DNA from 2 places in the Paenibacillus sp. GCM10027627 genome. Region 1 is predicted to be linked to the other one. Evidence: riboswitches for the same ligand, from Rfam matches in the RefSeq annotation. Region 1 holds a riboswitch; the other holds the start of a gene.
The links. A riboswitch is a leader RNA that binds a small molecule or an ion and turns the genes downstream of it on or off. The one in region 1 is predicted to bind thiamine pyrophosphate.

Region 1 (3,410 bases):
AACCAGCAGCACTCCCAGCGCCGAGGCAGGCGGCCAGAGGCGCGACCATAAGCCCTTTTTATTGCCCATCCGGATATTTCTCCAGCAGGCGCCCCATCGAAGCTCCATTTTCCGGGTTGTAATAAATTTTGATTTGCGAAATAACGGATGCGCAGCCCATTGCCGTCATTGCTTCGTTCATGCGCTGCACGACAGCCAGCAGCTCGCCGAGCTCACCCTCCATCGTGGTTTCCAGAGGCGCAACACGGTAAGGGACCCCTGACTCTTTAATGATTTCAATCGCCCGATCCACGTACGGGATGACGCTTTCTCCTCCCGGCGTGCTCGGCAAAATTTGAATGCTGACAAGTGCGTTCGCCATAACCATTTATCCCCTCTCTTTGATGTCTTTCCGCGCTTTCCTGCCTTATTTCTTAAGTATTAATTTCTTTGAGGCTTGCATCTTCAAACCCGGCTTTTCCAGCTTTACTTCGGCAAAAATTCATTCGTAAACGCCTTTTCCGCTTCCAGCTCAGCCTCTAGCAGTCCACGCTCAAACATCCAGTCCGCATAGTTTTTCCATACGGTCAGCTTTTGCTCGCCCCAACGCGGCGCATCGTCCTGATAGCGCGGGCTCAGCCATTTTTGACTCGCTCTTACCAGTTCTGCATTCAAATCCGGTTCAGCTTTGATCAACACTTCCGCCGCATCTTCAGGATGCTCGATGGCATACTGGTAACCCGCTGCCGCTCCAGCGGCAAACGCTTTGACGAGCTCCGGCGATTTTGCGATAGTCTCTTCACTTGTCACAAGCACCGGCGTATAATAATCCAGTTTTTCGCTGTAATCGGTCAAATAAACCATGTTCAGTTGTTCCCCGCGCAGTTCCGATTCTACGCCTGTCCAGCCGTAATAAATCCACGCAAAGTCGATATCTCGTTTCACCGCCGTAAAGAAATCACTGTCGCCGATGCTCATAATGTCCACCTTGCCAACGTCCGCGCCTTCCTCACGCATAATGGAGTCGATGACCGCTTCTTCTACAGGAGCGCCCCATCCGCCATAACGCTTGCCTTCAAACTTCTTAGGGGAGTCGATCCCCTTTTCCTTCGGTGAAGCGAAGCCCGACGTATTATGCTGAATAACAGCCGCTATCGAGACAAGAGGAGCGCCAGCAATACGCGCCATCGTTACCGACTCCTGGTAGCTCACGCCAAATTGCGCGTTGCCGGACGCCACCATTTTGTCCGCTCCATCTTGTCCGGGCTGTATAATTTCTACATCTAAACCTTGCTCTTTAAAGAAGCCATTGTCCCTTGCGACATAAAGCCCCGTATGATTCGTGTTCGGCGACCAGTCAAGCACGACTTGCACCTTTTGCAGCGGCTTGTCCGCTCCGCCCTCGGCCTTGTTGTTATTGGCTGCCTGGTTGCCCGCATTTCCACTCGCCGCCTCTTTCCCGCTCCCGCCGCATCCGGCCAGCGCTACTGTTAGCGCAAGAATGGTAAGCGCGAGCCCTTTTCTCCAGCCCATTTCCTTTTTCCTTCTCATGCTGTCTTCCCCTCTCCAACTAACTCCCTATTTTATAATTGAACGCTCCCTATGCGTCCCTTCCATCCGCGCTGAGGCATATAAAAAAGACGCCTCCCCATTCGGAAGACGTCGTGTTGTCGGCTGTGTTTCTCTCCCTTTTCAAACATTACCTCCAAGACACAAATCTTGGCAAGCCGTTCAAAAAAGAAGAAGCTTAGCTTCTATTCCTACGCCGGCATTATCCGGATCAGGTTAAACGGGTCGGAATGCAAGTCATTCCCTCTCAGCCGGCTAGGTCCAGCTCCCCAGAGCATATTCGGTTACGTCAATTACGTATCCATTATAGCAAACTCGGCACAGAACGCCAGACTTATTTTACCGTAAAGTAGCGTTTTTCTTTTTGCCGCCGCATTACGCCCCTTGAACTCCGCCGCCAGCCTCCGCCTTGTACCGCTTTCTTATTCCGACCGTCAGCATTAATAGCGGCAGCACGATTTGGAAAAGGGGCACGATCTTTAAAGTAATGTCCAGACCAATCCAAATATGATACGTATTGTTGGGCTCCAGGAATGAAGCGCCGTAAATAATTATTCCAATCGGCATGATCAAATAACGCTGCGAAATACCGGTTACGGTGCTGGCCGTATATAACGAGGCAAAATAAAGCGTCGATATTTTCACATACAAGCCGATGAACAGCAGCAGCGTGACGATAATATCGAGCCTCTCCAAAAAATTAGCCAGTCTGATCAGCTGCACGACATGAAGAAGCGGCAGAGCTGTAATGCTCGCAAGCTCTGGTCCCAGTACGCATAAAATAAGGGCATTCATAAAAACGAGAAAAATGGAAACGCAAACCTGCGACCAAAAAGTAATGCGGCCGATCGCTTCCTTTTCTTTGACCATGCTCCAAAAGACGAGCAGCACCACCATCTGCCCAAACGGAAAGGACAGCAAATCGGGAAAAACAGCTTTAAGCACCGGCATTGGCCCATTCTCAAGAACGGGGAGCAAATGATGCACGTTGACCAGTCCGGTGAAAAACAGCAGCAATATAATGGAGAAATAACTAAGCAGCACAACCGGGAACAGCAATTGTACGATGCGGACAAGCACCTCGACCCCTTTGTTCACGGTATAGACGGCAATAGCCATAATGAACAGCATGGTGACCCATTGCGGCGTCATATTTAGGAGGGCCATCGACGTTAGCTCGCCGACGTCCCGCACATTTCTCATCGCCTCGTAAGCGAACCAGCAGGCGTGAATGACGGCGAAAGCTCCGCCGATGTAACGCCCAAAGTGGAATTTGTACAAATCCGCTATCCCTGCGCTCGGCGCCCTCTTTTGCAAAACGACATAAATCATCGTCAAACACAATCCCGCTATTGCCGCAACAGTCATCGCAATCCATGCGTCCTGCTTCGCCGTAATGCCGAGCTCAAACAGCGGCGTGCTGCCGATTAAAAAAACGATGATCAAGATCGCCAATTGACTTTTTCCGAATTGCTGCATAGGGTTCGCTCCTTTCCGCCTTGCTTACGGCCCGCTTACGGTGAAGAGCCGCTTTTTTTCTGCGAGCCTTTAAAGTTTTTGCCGCTCATTCCCGTTGAGCTCAATTTCATATGAACAGTAAGCCGAACCTCTGTTTGCGGGAACAACACATCCCAATTTTCTTTATCTTGCTTCCACCTTTTCGGGTAATGCTCGTGGATCAGCGTGCCGAAGCCAAGCATATCCGCATTATGCTTGCGAACGGCATTCCAACCGTTCATAATGTCGGTTCGGATTGCGCTTGCAATCCGCTTCTCAGCCGCGCTTACCACTTTCGGCTTGGTCAAATCGCTGTCGCAGCTGTATTCTACAAGCGTCCCCTCCGCATCCACCTTCACTTCCAT
Region 2 (3,410 bases), 1.5 Mb from region 1:
GATTCGCCAAAGCCGGTCATCATGTTTCCCGCGACGCGGCAGCCAAACTGTACAACCGGATGATTGAAAATGCGCAAAGGCTTAGTCAGGCCGGGGTGCTTGTGTCCGCGGAATCGATGATCAACTATCGCACGCACGACAAAATAGACGAAATCCATCGGCTCATTGTGGAGATGGGCTGTGCCCGTCATGAGGTGCATCCGATGTACCCGAGCTCGTTTGCAAAAGATTTGCCTGTCATCACAAGGGAGCAAATGCGGAAGTCGATTGAACTGCTGCTTGATACGCGGGACCCGTCGGTTTGGATGCTTTTTGGCACGCTGCCTTTTTATCAATGCAGCAACGATTCGGAAGAACGCCGCTTGCTAACAAGGCTTGCGCGCGAGAACAATGTGACGGTCCGCAACGACCCAGACGGTCGAAACCGGCTGAACGTCAATTTATTTTCCGGAGATGTATATGTGACCGATTTTTCCGATGTTCCCGCATTCGGCAATATTGCGGATTCGAAGCTGGACGAGCTGTTCGACAGATGGCTGGGCCATTCCCTCGCGCAAAGCGTCAATTGCCATTGTCCTGCGGCCTCATGCTGCGGACCGAACCTGCTTGTGAAAGATATGTATTACAACGATGTTAATTTCCACATGCGCAGCGCCATACTTGAATAGTAGTAAAGGGAGGAGGGGTAACGCATGTCTATAAGGACTATCGTACTGATCGCAGTCGGCTTATTTCTGATCTACTTGCTGTTTACGGTAGGGGCTCCGTTTTTGCTGGCGCTAGTCGTCGCGATCTTTTTGGAGCCGCTTAACGGTTTCCTGATGAAACGGTTCAAGTTTAACCGGCTTGTTGCATCCGTCATTTCAAGCACCTTGTTTACGGTTATATTGCTTGGCTTAATTGCGCTTCTTGGCATCAAAATTGTAGCCGAGCTCATCGCCTTTTTCCAAAAGGTGCCGAAGTTTTTTGAAGATGCGAATCAGTTTGTCGATCAACTGCTTGTCGATGCGAGAGGCCTATATCAAAATCTTCCTCCCGACGCAGTGGCGACTTTCGAGCAATATTTGCTTAAATTGACAGATACGATTACGGCGATGGTTGGAAAGCTGTCGACCACTATCGTGACGTTTGCTTCCACTTTGCCGGGCATGTTTATCTTTTTTATCGTCTTTTTGGTGGCGGTCTACATGTTCAGCTTCAGCCTCAATACGATGAAAGCTTCGGTGCTGTCGTTTTTTGAAGAGTCATCGCGTCCGCAAGTGGATCAGGTGCTGGACAACCTGAGAAAATCGATTTTTGGTTTTCTTCGGTCGCAAATTATTTTGAGTGCGATGACGTATGTTATTTCGCTCGCAGGCCTGCTTATTTTAGGAATTAAATATCCGATGGCGATCGCTTTGCTCATTATTATAGTCGATATTTTGCCTATATTGGGTACGGGCTCCGTCCTTGTGCCTTGGGCGTCTTATCTGATTTTGACAGGCGATCTATTTACGGGCATCGGGCTCATCATTTTGTTCGTGTTTATTACTGTATTCAGGCGCATCGTTGAGCCGAAAATTTTGGGAGATTCCGTTGGAATCGGGGCGCTTCCAGCTTTGATCAGCCTTTATGTAGGCTTTAAGCTGGTCGGCGTTATCGGCGTCTTTATTGGACCGCTTGTTGTCATTGTTTATATGGCTGCCAGAAAAGCGGGCCTTTTCCAAAACAAGATACGATTGTAAAAAAGGATTGACAGCGACGATTCGCTGGCGTTATAGTCTAACAAGGAAATCCACTAGGGGCGCCGCAAGGCTGAGATAAAGCATTCGCTTTGGTCCCTTTGAACCTGATCTGGGTCATGCCAGCGTAGGAAAGTGGGAATCGGCCGCCTGTTGTAGGTTTGCGGCTGAATCAAGCGTTTGCGATCATAAGCTTCGTTTGCCGTATGCCGCTCCCTAGGAACTGGTACTGCAAATTACGAATGCAGCAGATTTGCAGCGTCCTTAACTTTTCCAATATGACTGAGTATGCCTCCAGGTGGAATTTCCAATATTCCATTCGGGAGGTTTTTTGTTATGCTTACAACCCCATTGCCAGGAAGCCGCAAAGTATATGTGAAGGGGTCTCATCCTTCAATCGCAGTACCGATGCGCGAAATCGCTTTGACGGAAAGCCAAGGGAGAAACGGCGAAACGCTGCCTAATGAGCCTGTGCATGTATACGACTCCAGCGGTCCTTACACAGATACAGAGTACACGGCAGATGTTAGGGCCGGCTTGTTGCCGCTTCGCGAAGCTTGGATAATTGAACGAGGAGATGTGGAGCGTTACGACGGCCGCGAAATTCGTCCGGAGGATAACGGCTTTCAAACGATGGAGAAGGCCGCTTCGAAGGGAGCGGAGCTGTTTCCAAAAACGAGTTCGACGCCGCTGCGGGCCAAGGAAGGCAGCAATGTGACTCAGCTTCATTATGCGAGGCAAGGACGCATTACGCCGGAGATGGAATATATTGCGATTCGTGAAGGAATGGCTCCCGAGTTTGTCCGCGACGAGATAGCGGCGGGCCGTGCCATAATTCCGGCAAATATTAACCATCCGGAAAGCGAGCCGATGATTATCGGACGTGCGTTCCATGTCAAAATCAATGCCAATATCGGCAACTCCGCCGTTGCTTCCTCCATTGAGGAAGAGGTTGAAAAAATGACTTGGGCGACGCGCTGGGGAGCGGATACGATTATGGATCTGTCTACCGGCAAAAACATACATACGACTAGGGAATGGATCGTCCGTAATTCGCCTGTGCCGGTAGGCACGGTTCCAATCTATCAAGCGCTGGAGAAAGTAAACGGCAAAGCGGAGGATTTAAGCTGGGAAGTGTTCCGCGATACGCTCATCGAGCAGGCGGAGCAAGGCGTCGATTATTTTACGATTCATGCCGGCGTGCTGCTTCGGTATATTCCGTTAACTGCCAAACGAGTGACAGGAATCGTATCTCGCGGCGGCTCCATTATGGCTGCCTGGTGTCTTGCCCATCATAAAGAAAATTTTCTGTATACGCATTTCGAGGAAATTTGCCTCATCATGAAGCAATACGACGTCTCGTTTTCGCTTGGGGACGGCCTCAGGCCGGGATCGATTGCGGATGCAAACGATGAAGCGCAGTTTGCCGAGCTGGATACGCTTGGCGAATTGACCAAAATCGCTTGGAAGCACGATGTGCAGGTCATGATTGAAGGACCGGGCCATGTCCCGATGCATTTGATTCAGGAAAATATGACTCGCCAGCTCGCCGTTTGCGACGAAGCGCCATTCTATACGCTTGGGCCGCTAACGACCGATATTGCGCCGGGCTACGATCATATTACATCGGCCATCGGTGCGGCAATGATCGGTTGGTTTGGTACGGCAATGCTTTGTTACGTAACGCCG

Region 2: linked by a shared signal. The riboswitch ahead of thiC (phosphomethylpyrimidine synthase ThiC) and the one ahead of ACFQZE_RS07710 (ABC transporter substrate-binding protein) in region 1 are both predicted to bind thiamine pyrophosphate.

The regions. Positions count from the first base shown of each region.
Region 1 is NZ_JBHTHB010000001.1:1,558,511-1,561,920, forward strand. It holds gene ACFQZE_RS07700 (ABC transporter permease) at 1-69, opposite strand, end outside; gene ACFQZE_RS07705 (thiamine-binding protein) at 59-361, opposite strand; gene ACFQZE_RS07710 (ABC transporter substrate-binding protein) at 466-1,530, opposite strand; TPP riboswitch at 1,720-1,830, opposite strand; gene ACFQZE_RS07715 (GerAB/ArcD/ProY family transporter) at 1,924-3,027, opposite strand; gene ACFQZE_RS07720 (Ger(x)C family spore germination protein) at 3,063-3,410, opposite strand, start outside.
Region 2 is NZ_JBHTHB010000001.1:27,717-31,126, forward strand. It holds gene yfkAB (radical SAM/CxCxxxxC motif protein YfkAB) at 1-668, shown strand, start outside; gene ytvI (sporulation integral membrane protein YtvI) at 693-1,724, shown strand; TPP riboswitch at 1,770-1,872, shown strand; gene thiC (phosphomethylpyrimidine synthase ThiC) at 2,058-3,410, shown strand, end outside.